Regions from separate parts of the Bacillus sp. GbtcB14 genome, predicted to be linked through region 2. Evidence: riboswitches for the same ligand, from Rfam matches in the RefSeq annotation. Region 2 holds a riboswitch; the other holds the start of a gene.
The links. Region 2 has a riboswitch for cyclic di-GMP ahead of KVT31_RS21955 (methyl-accepting chemotaxis protein). Riboswitches for the same ligand answer to the same signal wherever they lie in the genome.
Positions count from the first base shown of each region.

Region 1: another riboswitch for cyclic di-GMP. It lies ahead of KVT31_RS10595 (SpaA isopeptide-forming pilin-related protein); the one in region 2 lies ahead of KVT31_RS21955 (methyl-accepting chemotaxis protein).

Region 1 is NZ_JAGXJT010000003.1:308,517-319,823, forward strand. It holds gene KVT31_RS10545 ((Fe-S)-binding protein) at 1-163, shown strand, start outside; gene KVT31_RS10550 (LutB/LldF family L-lactate oxidation iron-sulfur protein) at 179-1,609, shown strand; gene KVT31_RS10555 (LutC/YkgG family protein) at 1,590-2,291, shown strand; gene KVT31_RS10560 (sporulation protein YjcZ) at 2,348-2,491, opposite strand; gene KVT31_RS10565 (TetR/AcrR family transcriptional regulator) at 2,646-3,227, shown strand; gene KVT31_RS10570 (hypothetical protein) at 3,230-3,403, shown strand; gene KVT31_RS10575 (PH domain-containing protein) at 3,631-4,107, shown strand; gene KVT31_RS10580 (PH domain-containing protein) at 4,100-5,539, shown strand; gene KVT31_RS10585 (hypothetical protein) at 5,598-5,981, opposite strand; gene KVT31_RS10590 (TetR/AcrR family transcriptional regulator) at 6,313-6,849, shown strand; cyclic di-GMP riboswitch class I at 7,021-7,113, shown strand; partial or broken gene KVT31_RS10595 (SpaA isopeptide-forming pilin-related protein) at 7,173-11,307, shown strand, end outside.
Region 2 is NZ_JAGXJT010000008.1:110,868-115,836, reverse strand. It holds gene KVT31_RS21955 (methyl-accepting chemotaxis protein) at 1-1,696, opposite strand, end outside; cyclic di-GMP riboswitch class I at 1,840-1,924, opposite strand; gene KVT31_RS21950 (anaerobic C4-dicarboxylate transporter family protein) at 2,208-3,521, shown strand; gene thiE (thiamine phosphate synthase) at 3,704-4,363, opposite strand; gene thiM (hydroxyethylthiazole kinase) at 4,380-4,969, opposite strand, start outside.

The DNA.
Region 1 (11,307 bases), on a different contig from region 2:
AATGGTCGATGAAAAAGTAAAGCATATTATGGAAACCGGTGCGGACTTATTAATTGGGATGGATTGTAGCTGCTTAATGAATATAAAAGGACGTTTAACACGCAATGGTTATCCAATTGATGTAAAACATATTGCTCAAGTATTAAATGAGGACCGAAAATAAGAGGGGGATATACAGATGGGAATGAGAATTGGGAATGATCCCTTTCATAAGCGTACTGCAACGGGCATTGGTGATCAATTTATGCGACAGGCTGTTAGGAAAGCACAAGATGGTCTTAGGGGCAAGAAATTAAAAGCGACTGAGAGTCTTGGGAATTGGGAAGAATGGCGAGCTTTAGGAGAAGAAATTCGAAAGCATACATTAGAAAATCTTGATTATTATTTATATGAGCTAAGTGAAAATATTGAGAAAAACGGTGGATTTGTTTATTTTGCAAAGACGGCAGAAGACGCAAGAGAATATGTAAAAGAAATTGTAAAAAAGAAAAACGCGAAAAAAATTGTGAAATCAAAATCGATGGTAACGGAAGAGATTAGTTTAAATGAGGCAATTGAAGAAGCTGGAGCAGAAGTGTTAGAAACAGATCTTGCTGAATTTATTCTACAAGTGAACGACCACGATCCGCCGTCACATATTGTTGTTCCGTGCCTTCACAAAGATAAAGAACATATTTGTGAAATATTTAAAACAAAGTTACATTACACGGGAACATCTGACCCTACGGAAATGGCGAGGTTTGTAAGAAGCTATTTACGTGATGATTTCTTTGCGGCAGATATAGGAGTGACTGGATGTAACTTTGCGGTTGCAGAGTCTGGGTCAATTTCCATCGTAGCAAACGAAGGAAATGCAAGGCTTACTACGACACTTCCGAAAACGCTAATTACAGTTATGGGGATGGAGCGTATTGTTCCAACATGGGAAGAGCTTGATGTGTTAGTCACACTTCTATGCCGAAGTTCTGTAGGACAAAAGTTAACGAGTTATATTACAGGATTAACGGAGCCTGGCGGGACAGATGGACCTGAGGAATTTCATTTAGTCATCGTGGATAATGGCCGTTCTGATATTGTAGGAACAGAATTTCAAAGTGTTCTGCAGTGTATTCGCTGCGCAGCATGCATTAATGTTTGTCCTGTATACAGGCATATAGGCGGACACGCATATGGATCTATTTATCCAGGACCAATTGGAGCTGTGTTAACACCGCTTTTAGGTGGATATGATGAATATAAAGATTTACCGTATGCATCTAGCCTTTGTGGTGCTTGTACAGAAGCGTGTCCGGTAAAAATCCCGTTACACGACTTATTAATTAAACATCGTAGCCGCATTGTAGAAGAAAAACGATCACCTGTAGCTTGGAACGCAGCTATGAAAGGTTTCGAAAAAGTAGTGAAGAGTCCTAGCTTATTTTCTTTTGCTGCGAAGAGTGCTCCGTATGCATTAAAACCTCTTGCGAAAGGCGATAAAATCGAGCGCGGCATTGGGCCGTTAAAAGCGTGGACGGATGCGAGAGATTTCCCAGTTCCGAAAAAACAACCGTTTCGAAAGTGGTTTGAAAAACATGTAAAGGAGAACGATGATGGCCATCCAAAATCGTGAAGAATTTTTACTCCAATTATCAGAAAAGCTTGGTAGAAAACGTCCTGAAGCAGTGAAAAAACCGAAATGGTCTTTTGCCCCGCAGTGGACTGTTTTTGACGGACTCGCGCAAGAAGAACTTGTATTACAACTAATAGAGCACTGCGAAGTCATTCATACAGAAGTAAAGCGAACAACGAAAGAAAATCTTGTTGAAACATTGGGGTCCTTACTAAAAGAATGGAATATTACATCCGCTATGTATGCGAACGATGAGCGTTTTCATGAATACGGTCTTACGCCACTTTTCAAAAATGAAGGTGCAACACATTTTCGTATGTGGGGATCGGATCATAAAGAAGAGGACATAGCATTTGCGAAAGCTGCTGACCTTGGCATTACGTTCAGTGATATGACTCTGGCAGAATCAGGAACCGTTGTACTATTTAATGACGGGTTAAAAGGAAGACACGTTAGCCTTCTTCCGGAGTCGTACATTGCAATCGTTCCTAAAAGTACGATCGTACCAAGATTAACTCAAGCTACAAAACTGATCCATGATCAAAATACATCAGGGAAAAAACTACCCGCTTGTGTAAATTTCGTTTCTGGTCCATCAAATAGCGCAGATATTGAAATGAACCTTGTCGTAGGTGTACATGGGCCAATCCGAACAGCGTATATTATTGTGGATGATCAATAATGAAAATAGAAAGCACGGGCCGTTTATATAGCCAGTGCTTTTCTTACTGATGAAAGTTAAAAACCAAGTCCACTATAGCTGATTCCAGCTACAATTAATATGATAAAGAGCACGATGAGTACGATATAACCGCTACTAACGCCCTTACCATTTTGTCCAGCTTCACCGCCGCCAGTGCCACCACTACCGCCAAGTCCCATAGGAATATCCTCCTTATTGTTATATGTTGCTTTTACTTTACATTTCTGTATTTACCAATAAATACCTTCTGTAGCGTTAACTAACTTGCAAATCATTTCGTTTCATTTTATAATTCACTTACCGACCGGTAAGTAAAAATAAGTGAGGTATAGTATGACAAAGAATTTACAAACATCGCAAAACATTGTAGAGGCATCATTTAAACTTATGGCAGAGCACGGCATTGAGAAGATGAGTCTTTCCATGATTGCGAAAGAGGTAGGTATTTCAAAACCGGCTATTTATTATCATTTTTCTTCTAAAGAAGCGTTAGTTGATTTTTTATTTGAAGAAATTTTTTCTGGGTATCATTTTGCAAGCTACTTCGATCAAGAGCAATATACGAAAGAAAACTTTGAAGAAAAGTTAATCGCAGATGGTTTACATATGCTCTCTGAGTATGAAGGACAAGAAGGAATATTACGCGTTATAAATGAATTTATCGTAACTGCATCGCGAAATGAAAAGTATCAGAAACGTTTATTTGAAATACAAGAAGATTTCTTAAATGGTTTCCACGATTTATTGAAGAAAGGCGCGCGACTTGACGTTGTGTCACAACATGCAACAGAAGAGAATGCTCATACGTTAGCGCTTGTGATTGATAATATGAGTAATTACATGCTCATGGGATTCCAGTTAAAGTATAAAGAAATTTGGATTCGAAATGTGAAAAACGTAATGAAGGAGGAATAAAAGTGAAAATGCAAAAAAATTGGTGGCTCGGTTTTCTTGGATTCATTGGGATTTATCCCGCATTAACGGGCAGTAAGACCCCCACCTCTCAAAATTCAGCGGAAGCAAAGAAGTTAGGTGGGGATCAACTGCCCGTAAAAGCCCGATTGGTTCAACTAATAATCAGTGGGGGATGAACAAAACCCCCCACTGATTAAAGTTTCACTTTATAAAATACCAGGTATGATTGAAGCTTTTCAAGCGGATGGAAGTTGGCTGAAGTTAATCGGTTTCATTTGGTTACTTTGGTTCGGATATTTTATCCCTGAGAAGAAAGATAATTAAATTACAATTTTCTGTAAAGTTATGTAAAATATAGTTTGAGAGTATTCATATATTAGATTACTAGATTTGGAGTGGTTACATGGATCCATTGAAAAATGAAATTCATCCTGACATGGTCAAGGTGTGGAAAATTCGTGCTGTCATTGAAGAAGGGATTGGTATCCTCGTTATTTTAGCTTACCTTTTCCTCATGATAAAGTTTGATTGGTGGGCGTGGATTTTGTATGTGATGATTGGGCTAACAGTTGCATTCGCACCATTTTCGTACTTCTTATTCCCGAAACTACGTCAACGTTATTACAGTTATCAATTAAATGAAGAAGAGCTTGAAATTCAGCACGGTCTTTTCGTCGTAAAGCGCGTATTAGTACCGATGATTCGTGTACAGCACGTGACGATTGAACAAGGGCCGATTATGAGAAAATATGGCTTAGCAGAATTACACATTTCAACAGCGGCAACTTCTCACAGCATCCCAGGCTTAACGATGTATGAAGCAGAAATGTTGAAAACGAAAATCGCAGAATTGGCGAAAGTGAGTGATGAGGATGTATAAGAGGCAGCATCCAATCACGATGTTATTAGAATTAAAAATAACAGATTTTATACCACTCATTATTTTCATGTTTAGTTTAAATGGAAAGTTCCCGTTTTGGTATTTAATTCCCGCTGGATTCGGTTTACTCACCGTTTTTTCAGCGTTTGAAAAATGGTATTACACAACATACTGGGTTGAAAATAACGTATTACATGTGAAACAAGGGCTCTTTGTGAAGAAGGAGAGCTACTTAAATAAAGAACGTGTGCAAACAATTAATACAAGTTCTAACGTGTTATATCAAATGCTTGGGTTAAAGAAAATTCAAATCGAAACAGCTGGCGGGGGCGACGATGCAGAAGTTAGCTTAGCTGGTATTACAGTAGAAGAAGCAACAGAGCTTATTACTTTGCTAAATGAGCCAACTCCAGAAGTGAAAGCAGAAGAAACGTTAGACGAAGCAGTAGAAAAAGAAATTGTTACAGAGGAAAAACAATCGACAGAATACAAGTTAACTTGGAAAGAGATTTTATTAGCTTCTGTTACATCTGGTCAGTTTGGACTATTATTCTCATTAATCTTTTTCGTATATCATCAAGTAGATGAGTACATTCCGAAATGGATAGAGAATGGCGTAAAGTCGTATGTAATGGACCACGATATATATGGCTTGATTTTCATGATAGCCATTTTGATCGTCCTTTCATGGATTATATCGACAATCGGTTATGCGCTAAAACATGGAGATTTCACAGTGAATCGAAGAAATGATGAGGTCCGCATTTCACAAGGATTACTTGAGAAAAAAGAACTCGTACTAAAATTGCATCGTATTCAAGGTATCACGATAAAAGAAAGTATTTTACGTCAGCCGTTCGGTTATTGCGCTGTGCAAGTAGAAGTCATTCAAAGTAAAGGAATGGATGACGAAAAAGAGAAAGTTACACTGCATCCTATCATTCGAAAAGATCGAGTACAACAGTTACTCGCACATTTACAATTACCATACGAACTGAATACAAACATTATTTCATTACCAAAAGCAGCATTGCGCCGCTATCTTATTGATAGTTTTATATTCTTCGCAATGCTAGCAATCCCGCTTACTGGAATAAGTATATACTCTGAAAAGCACTTCATCATGTGGGCATTAATTCCACTTGCGATCCTCATCTTTATACTTGGATACGCAACATTTAAAACAAATGGTTACAGTGTAGATGGAGAGCAAATTACACTTGTATATCGCAGCGTCGGCAAATATACAGGACTTGTTAGAAGAAGACACGTCCAATCAATGGAAAAGACACAATCCTATTTCCAGCGCCGTGCAAATCTATGTACGTATAAGTTCTCTAACGCATCATCGAATTATAAATTAGAGCATACGAGAGTAGAAGATGCGGAGAGAATGCAGGATTGGTATAAGAAGAGAATAAGTGAGAATTAAATAGAATGGCTCGTCTTTTGCGGAAGGCGGGCTATTTTTTTATGTAGTGAATAAAGAATTAACGCCGTCTGACAAGATAAAATAGTACAGATGATACTGTAATAGGAAGGCCGGTTTCCAGAAAAGCTTCTAAATAAAAGGATAGAAAATCTCTGTTGTTAAACCACATAAAGAAGAAATGATTGTAGGAAATACCTAACAATATAAATAAAGGAATACCAATTTTTAATTCGTGACTTCCTTTTATTTTTCTATAACAAAATTCACCTATTAAACAACCGATAAGAACAGGAATACTTCCAAGAATTGAAAGCATAATAATAGATACCCAAATCGGTCCCCATGAATCCGCATAATTTGGAACTCGTGCATACTGTAAAACATTCACAATGATAGAAAAAACCAGTAAGCATATTAAATAACTAATAGAAAATTTTTTCAATGGAATCATCCTTATAAAAATTCACTTTATTTTTATGGAAATATCAATCTATTTAAATTATAGATTAGATATATAAGGATAATCAATGTTTATATATTTCGTGTTTATGGATATAATTTCAATGTATATAAAAGTATAGATGTATAGTCAATGTTGTGTATTTGATGTTATCATATTGAATGATATGGAAATTTTTAATAGAATAAGTAACTAAAAATTCAAAGGTAATGAAGCTTTTGTTGTATAAAGAAAATACTTAGTAGTAATCAACAATATTAAAAATAAGATTCGTATTTATATAAATTTAGTAGAAATGGGGTTTTAAAAAGGAATGAGTATCAGCATAACGCGACAAAAGATTTTGGCGGCCGCTTCTCAAATTGTGCAATGTAAAGGGGTTGCTAAATTAACCTTAGAAGCAGTGGCAAAAGAGGCGGGTGTAAGTAAAGGTGGATTATTGTATCACTTTGCAAATAAAGAAGCTTTAATAGAAGGTATGATAGTCAGAGGGATAGAGGATTATGAGGGCGCTATTTACAATAAAGTAGCGGAAGACTCAGAGAGGAAAGGGAGATGGGTTCGCTCTTTTGTAGAGGAAAGATTAAGTAATGAGAGAAGAACAGAAGAGTTGTCTAGTAGTATGATGGCAGCATTCATGTTAAAACCTGAATTACTTGAGCCATTACAACAATCATTTCAGCAACTGCAAAAGAATATAGAAAACGATGAGATAGATTCAGTTTGTGCAACAATTATTAGATTAGCAGCAGATGGATTATGGTATTCGGAATATTTAGGGGTTGGCAGACTAAGCCCCGAGTTAAGAGAAAAAGTGATTCAAGCTCTTATTGGTAATTCATATAAATAGAATATACGAACTATATAATGCAAAAACAATTCACCTTACTTATTTAATGTAGTGGTGAATTGTTTTTTTTATTAGAAAAATAAAACAATTATACAAAGTGTTGAATTATAACCGTCCAGACGGTATAGTAATATTTGGTTTAAGAGGAAAATGAAACAAAAAAAGAATAAAAGATATTTTTAGCACACTATTCGAAAGGATAGGCCGCAAAGCTTAGAGTCTACGGTAATACATATTGGTTACTAAGATCGTCTGGTTGCACATTTTTGATGCAACCGGACGGTCTTTTTTGTTATATAAATATAAAAATTTAGGAGGGAACTATGCAAATGAAAAGTACTAAAAGGCATATTTCAATGGTTTCATTAGTTTTTCTAGTATTATTTTCAGTGCTAAATGTGTGGGCTCCAGTTATTCAAGCCGCTGTGATAAAAAATCCAGTGGATGAGATTAATATCTCCCGTACTGATGGTACAACGTCTGAACCATATCAAGCCTCAGATGGCATGAAAGTAGAAGTGAAGTGGTCAGCTAAAGAAAAAATAAAAAGTGGAGATCAATTCACAATTGATATGCCAAAAGAATTTAGAAAAGATCTTATGAATATGACTTTTCCTTTAAAAGATGCTGAAGGGAAAGTAGTTGGTACATGTGAGATGAAAAAGGGTGTATTGACATGTACTATGGGTGATTACGTAGAAGGAAAGAATAACATTAAAGGTTCTTTATTCGTAGAATTCTATTTTGGTCTAGAAGCATATGATGGTATTAAAAAAATTCCATTAGAATTTAACGTTGATGGTCAAATCGTAAATAAAGAAGTAAGTGTAAACAATACGACAGAGAGACCGAAGCCGCAGCCCAATACGGAGAATTTATTGAAATGGGGTTCTTATAATCAGGAAGACCCTTCAATTGCAGACTGGACGGTATATGTAAATGCAACTGGAACAGAAATGCAAGATCTTAAATTAACAGACACATTGGGACCTGGGCATGAATTAATTACAGATAGTTTAGTATTAGAAGAGGCTGTCTTTGAAGATGGCTATGCAGCAACAAATATTAAGCCAGCAGATTTATCTAAAATTAAAATTAATGCAACGAAAACTGGATTTACAATTGGATTTCCGGACAGTTCAAAAGGTTATATTTTAAGATATAAAACAAAGATTACTAATCCTGCTGCAAAGCCTCATAAAAATACTGTGAAATTAGAAGGTAAAAATATTGTAACTGAAGAAAAAGTTGGAGAAGTATTCGTAAGTGGTGGGGGAGGAACCGGTTCAGGTGACGATAATCCACCTAGCATTGAAAAAAATATAGTTGATGAGAATGGTAAGCTTGTAGAGAATGAGCAGTTAACACAAATGGATCAAGCTATTCAATACCAAGTTGGTACACATATACCGAAAGATCCGCCTAATTATAGGTCAATGATAATTAGTGATGATTTAGAAGATGTTTTAGAAGTATTAGAGGCAAAAGTGTATGATCAAAATGGCCAAGATATTACTTCTAAAGGAACGTTAAATATAGATAAACAAAGAAGTGAAGTAACATTTACATTTGGTGAGAATTTTGACTATAAGTCATATGAAGACCAGATAATTAACCTCAGTATCAAGGCGAAAATTAAAAATAATGCAGACTTATCTTCTTACGTAGATAAGAAGATTCCTAATAAAGCGGAATTACATTTTGATGATAAAACATTAACATCAAAAGAAGTAACCATTACACCGCCTGAAGCTCCAAAAGATGGTACAGTATCGATTCATAAAACAGATGCTGAGGATCCGAATAAAGGGTTAAAAGGTGCCGAATTTGAAGTTCGGAATAGTGCGAATGAAATTGTTGCAAAACTGAAAACGGATGAAAAAGGTTTTTCAGTACCTCAAACTTTAGCTCCTGGGACGTATAAAGTTTATGAAACAGTAGCGCCAGAAGGATATCAAAAATTAACAAACCCAGTAGAGGTTACACTTCAAGCTGGAGAAACAAAAACAATTGAAATTAAAAACACTATGCAAAAGGGTCAAATTGAAGTAAAGAAAATTGATCCGGAAAATGGTGAAAAACCATTAGCAAATGCAGAGTTTGATATAGTAAAAGACAGTGTAGTAGTCGAACATATTATTACAGATCAAGATGGTAAGGCAATCTCTAAACCGTTAGCACCCGGAAAATATATTTTAAAAGAAACGAAAGCGCCTGAAGGGTATCAATTAAAAGAAACTGAGTTCGAAGTAAATGTAACAGGGGCCGGTATATTCCCAATACAAGTGGAAAATGCAATGGTAGACAAAGGTAATATCGAAATTACAAAAGTAGACAAAGAAAACGGGGCAGTATTAGCCGGTGTTGAATTTGAAGTCCAAGATGAGAAAGATGGCGTAGTAAGAAAAGTAGTAACCGATAAAGATGGAAAAGCAAACGTTTCAGATCTATCAGTAGGAAAGTACAAATTAGTAGAGACGAAAAGCTTACCAGGTTACAAAAAGCTAACAGAACCAGTACCATTTGAAATTAAAAAAGGTATGACAAAAGCTTTATCAATAAAAGTAGAAAATGAGCAGTTAGACAAAGGCTCAGTAGAAATTACAAAAGTAGATAAAGATAGTAAAGCACCATTAAAAGATGTTGTATTTGAGGTACGTGATTCAAAAGGAAAAGTAGTGAAAAAAGTAACAACAGATAAAGAAGGGAAAGCGAAAGTTTCAGATCTATCAGTCGGAAAATACGAATTAGTAGAAACGGAAAGCTTACCAGGTTACAAAAAACTAACAGAACCAGTATCATTTGAAATTACAAAGGGTATGACGAAAGTCCTATCAGTGGAAGTAGAGAATGAACAGCTAGATAAAGGTTCAGTAGAAATTACAAAAGTAGATAAAGACAGCCAGAAAGTATTAAAAGGCGTAGTCTTTGAAGTGCAAGATGAAGCTGGAACAGTAGTGAAGGAATTAAAAACAGATAAAGATGGTAAAGCAAAAATCTCTGATCTATCAGTAGGAAAGTACAAATTAGTAGAGAAAGAAAGTTTACCAGGCTATAAGAAACTAACAGATTCAGTATTGTTTGAAATTAAAAAAGGCATGACCGAGATTTTATCATTAAAAATAGAAAATGAAATGGTAGATACGGGAAATGTAGAGATAACAAAGGTAGATAAAGATAATAAAGCACCGTTAGCGGGAGTAACATTCATCGTCCAAGATGAAAAGGGTAATGAAGTTAAAAAAGTAACGACAGATAAAGATGGAAAAGCAAATGTTTCAGATTTACCTGTAGGAAAGTATGAATTAGTAGAGGTAGAAAGTTTACCTGGTTATAAAAAGTTAGAAAAACCAGTATCATTTGAAATAAAAAAAGGCATGACCGAGGTTCTATCATTGAAAGTAGAAAATGAAATGGTGGATACAGGGAATGTAGAGATAACAAAAATAGATAAAGATAGTAAAGCACCGTTAAAAGATGTTGTATTTGAAGTACGTGATTCAAAAGGAAAAGTAGTAAAAAAAGTAACGACGGATAAAGAAGGAAAAGCAAACGTTTCAGATTTATCTATTGGGAAGTATGAGTTGATGGAAGTAGAGACACCGGCAGGATATAAACCACTAGAAAAGCCAATTTCATTCGAAATTGAAAAGGGTAGAATAACAGCACTACAATTAACTGTCGAAAATGAATTAGTGGATACAGGAAATGTAGAAATTACAAAAGTAGATAAAGAAAATAAAGATGTTTTAGCTGATACGGTATTTGATATTCAAGATGAAGCAGGACAAGTAGTCGCTAAAATAACGACAGATAAAAAAGGACAAGCACAAGTTACTAATTTATCAGTTGGCACATACAAGTTAGTGGAAGTAAAAGCACCAAAGGGATATAAACAATTAGTAGATCCGATCATTTTCCAAATTGAAAAAGGCATGACAAAATCTCTTGCTTTAACAGTAGAGAATGAAATGTTAGACAAGGGTAACGTAGAAATTACAAAAGTAGATAAAGACAGTCAAAAAGCATTAGCAGGCGTAGTCTTCGAAGTACAAGATGAGCAAGGCAAAGTAGTAACCGAAATAACGACAGATAAAGAAGGAAAAGCAAAAATCTCAGACTTATCTGTAGGAAAGTACAAATTAGTAGAAAAAGAAAGCTTACCAGGTTACAAACAATTAACAGAACCAGTATCGTTTGAAATCAAAAAAGGTATGACGAAAGTTTTATCATTGAAAGTAGAGAACGAACTGTTAGATAAAGGTTCAGTAGAGATTACAAAAGTGGACAAAGAAAGTGGCGCAGTATTAGCGGGCGTAATATTCGAAGTGCAAGATGAAAAAGATAAAGTAGTAACAAAAGTAACGACAGATAAAGAAGGAAAAGCAAACGTTTCAGATCTATCAGTAGGGAAATATAAGCTAGTAGAGGTAGAAAGCTTACCAGGATATAAAAAAC
Region 2 (4,969 bases):
GCCAGCTTAAAGAACTAGCTAATTCCGCAATATCTTGTACAGACATTTCCTGCTCTTTCATACTTTCTTCAACATTACTACTACTATTCGCATACGTATTTGCAATAAGTGATAGTTCATCTACAATCCGCACAATATTTTGGCTATTTTGCAATATATCACTTGAATTGTCAGAAACAACTCTAACCTGATTTGTAACAGATTGTGCTGAGTTTGAAATTCCACCAAAGAAAGCACCACTACTTTCAACAAGTTTCATACCCGATTCTACTTCTTTTAAAGCATTTTCCATTGAAACAATAGCTTCTTCCGTACCAGCTCGCGTTTCCCCTATTAATTTTGCTATATCTTTTGCTGATGCTTCCGTCTGCTCTGCTAATTTACGCACTTCATCAGCAACAACAGCAAATCCTCGTCCGGTTTCCTCAGCACGTGAAGCTTCAATAGAAGAATTTAAAGCTAGCGAATTCGTTTGATTTGAAATACCGGTAATTACTGTTACAATATCACTAATTTCTTTTGATCTTGTTTCCAAAGAATAAATAATAGAAGATAAATCTTGTACTGCATTTTGTATGATGTTCATTTGATTAATCGTCTGTTCAATAATACCATTTCCTTTTCCTGAATGGTGCTCTATACCTTCAGACTCTTTCGCCATTTGTTTTGCAGCATTCGTTATCTCTTCCATCCTATCTTCCATTTCATATATAATATCTAAATACTTTGGTACTGCAGTTTCTTGTAATTGAACGCCAGCCCTTAACTCCACTATAGAACTTACGATTCCTTGGACTGCCATGCTATTCTCTTTCGTACTCACTGACAATTCTTGTGAAGATGAGGAAACCTGTTCTGCTGTCTGCTTCACTTTGTCTATAATCCCTTTAAACTTCTCAATAGTATTATTAAAATACGCATTAATAATACCAATATCATCTGGTCTTTCCTCTAATTTAATACTTAAGTCACCTTCACCGACTTTGCGCAATCCTTCACGTAAATCCCGCAATGGAGCAAGTGCGTTACGTACGATTAGGAATTGAATAACCGTTGCAATTAAAACAGAAATACAAATAAACATTAAACCTTGTACAATGAATTTTTCCTTTGTAATAGGAACAATAGAGGCATCTACATCGGCTGCAACAATTGCCACAATATTACCTTCCTCATCTTTAATTGGCTCTAATATCGTTACCCATGATCCCAATGCGTCTTCATATACTACTGTCATGTTTGCTTTTTTTGTGCTCATTACTTTATCATATGTTTCCATCCAAAGATCTGGTTGTTTATAATAGTCTCCCGGTTCTACTTCAACAACATTTGCTAACCCTGTAGCCAAAGCGACAACTTGTAACTCACCTTTTTCATTTTCTTTTGCTCCAACAATATACGTTTGTCCAACACTGTTCAATTCTTCCGTTGATTCATCTAACTTCTCTACTAACTTCTCTCTCTTTTCTCTTTCTGCCGTCGGGTCTTTTGCAACATCTCTCAATATTTTCGCGTCTAATTTATGTAATACCGTATCTCCTGTTTCAAAAGAATGCCTTTCAAATATAGACATCATACTATTTTGAAACATGTTAAAACTTAACGCTCCCATAGTACCAACAAGCGTCAAAATAACTAACACAGTTAACAATACATTTTTTTGAAGAAACGATAGCTTGTGCCAATATTTTTTCATTAACATCACCTTTCTTAATTTACTTACTATAAAGTAAAGCTATTAAAATATAAACCTTATTAATAATCGATAACGATTCTCATTTGTTTGCAAATAAAAAAAAGACCAATGAAAAGAGCATTGGTCAAGACCAACCCTATCCGTCCGGTAACTGGCTAGCATAGCCTTGCGGCCTTAGCTCCTGTAGTTTTGCGTCCTAATGTTTCCATCAGTTTGCCTTTCTCGCTGAACGAGTTGAACGATATGGGAGTTCTATGAGAATTAAGTTATTCTCTATCAAAGATTACAACATAAAAATTAAAATGTCTACCTATTTAGAGATGCAAATGTAAAGTTTCAATGTATTATTTTTTCGAAATAATTTAACAAAGTTCGTGAATGTTACATTTCTTGTGTTATATAATAAAAAATGTATATAACACAAGGATTATTTTGAGTATTTATTTTAATTTTCATTCAAATTAAATTATTCGAATATACCTTAACTAATGAATTTCGGAGGTAGTTTATCATGTTTTGGCTACAATTTCTTACGTTACTACTCTGCATTTTTATTGGCGCACGCCTAGGCGGAGTTGGTCTAGGAGTAATGGGTGGCGTTGGTATGGCAATACTTGTTTTCGTCTTCCACTTACAACCTACAGCTCCTCCTATTGATGTAATGCTTATGATTTTAGCAGTAATTACAGCTGCTGGTGCACTGCAAGCCGCTGGAGGAATGGACTATCTTGTTCATCTTGCTGAGAAAGCATTACGAAAAAATCCAAAGCGCATTACATTCTTTGCTCCAATTGTTACTTATTTATTTACACTGTGCGCAGGAACTGGTCACGTTGCTTATTCTGTACTTCCTGTTATCGCAGAAGTCTCTCGCGAATCTGGGATTAGACCAGAACGACCAATGTCAATTGCCGTAATCGCTTCCCAACAAGCAATTACAGCTAGCCCTATATCAGCTGCAACAGTTGCCCTTTTAGCAATGTTAGCTGACTATAAAATCACTTTATTAGATATTTTAAAAGTAAGTATCCCTTCTACCTTCATCGCTTGTATGGTAGCTGCATTTGTTGCTAGCAAAATGGGGAAAGAATTAAATGAAGACCCTGAATACTTGAAACGTTTAAAAGAAGGAATGATTCCTAAAATTGAAGAGAAGAAAGAATTTGTTGGTTTAAAAGGCGCTAAACTATCCGTTATCCTTTTCTTAGTAGGAACTTTCCTTGTCGTACTTCTCGGTTCATTTGAAGCACTTCGTCCAGGATGGATGGTCGACGGGAAGTTAGTTCGTCTTTCCATGCCGAACACAATTGAAATGGTTATGTTAACTATCGCAGCTCTTATTATTATTTTCTGCAAACCAAATGTAGAAAGCATCGTGTCTGGTAACGTCTTTAAAGCGGGGGCAACAGCAGTTGTTGCTATTTTCGGTATCGCTTGGATGGGAGATACTTTCTTTAATGGAAACTTAAATATGATTCAAGGATCAATTCAGCACCTAGTAACAAGTGCACCATGGCTATTTGCCATCGCATTATTCATTCTATCTATTTTACTATATAGCCAAGCCGCAACAGTACGTGCTTTAATGCCTCTTGGATTATCACTCGGTATTCCACCGGCACTACTAATCGCGATGTTCCCTGCAGTAAATGGATATTTCTTCATTCCAAACTATGGAACAATCGTTGCTGCCATTAACTTTGATCGCACTGGTACAACTGGCATTGGTAAATATGTTTTAAATCATAGCTTTATGATTCCAGGCCTAATCGCAACATTCACTTCTATCGGAATTGGAATGCTCTTAATTTCAATTATGTTTTAAAGAAAAAGCACAAACCTACATGGATCAAGGGTTTGTGCTTTTTTAATCAAACGTTTGTTTAAATAAACGAAACAACTCATTTTGCAACGCTACAAACCTATTCCGTTTCAAATAATCCCCCCTATTTCTAATTATTAATACAAAAAAAGCTATGTAGCATTTTAATACTACATAGCTTTTTTCTACAAACTCTTACTGACTTCCTCTACTAACTTCTTCGTACTTTCGCACACAGATTCCGCTAAACTAATCGCAGAAATAACTGAAACACCGTCCGCACCTGCTTCTATAACTGAAGCGGTATTTTCAATTGTAATGCCACCAATCCCAACGATTGGTATTGTAATTCCTTGTTCTCTAAAATGAGCTAAACCTTTCGTTCCTTGAACTGCTTTCGTATCTTTTTTCGTACTCGTTGGAAAAACAGGGCCAACACCTAAATAATCAGCTCCGTTTTCAATTGCCCAGCGTGCTTCTTCAATTGTATGTGTAGATACACCAACAATTTTATCTCCCATTTTTTCACGAACAGAAGTAATTCCTTCATCATCTTGTCCAACATGCACGCCATCTGCATCTAACTCGATAGCTAGTTCCACATCATCATTTACAATGAATGGGACACCGTACTCCTTACAAATTGCTTGTAGTTCTTTTGCGAAACAAATACGTTTCTCTCCCGTTAAAGCCCCTTCCCCCTTTTCACGGAATTGAAAAATTGTTATACCGCCTACAAGTGCATCTCTCAACACTTGTAGTGGTTCCTTCGTACAATTGTTACTTCCCATAATAAAGTATACTGATAACAATCTAGACATTTCAGCCTTTGTAATACGCGACATCTAATTCCCCTCCTTACTATATAAGCTCAATCTTCCCATACTTCTCAATATCATCTGAAGTTGTATTCGCTAACTGATTTAAAAATTCAATTTGGAAACTACCAGGTCCCTGCTCCACTGTCTTAGCAGCTGCCAGTTCCGCAGCTACACCATAAAACGTTAATGCAGCTACTGCTGCCTTTACATAATCTTTTTCTACTGCTACAAATGCTCCTATTACAGAAGTTAGTAAACAACCAGTTCCCGTAACTTTCGTTAAAATAGAGTGACCATTTCGAATAAGAATCGTTCGCTCTCCATCTGTAACAACATCTTCTTTTCCAGTAATCACCGCAACTGTATTTAATTCAGCAGCTGCCTGCCTTGCAATGCTTACGACATTTCCATTTCCAGTACCGGCGTCTACCCCTTTAATTTCCCATCTCTCATTAATAACGTTCGCTATTTCAGCCGCATTTCCACGGATAATCGCTAAATCAATTTCAGCCGGAATATGTCTCGCAACTTCTGTTCGATACGATGTTGCTCCTGCACCAACTGGATCAAACAATACTGGTACATTATTCACATTTGCCGATTTACCCGCAAGTAACATCGCTTCTACTT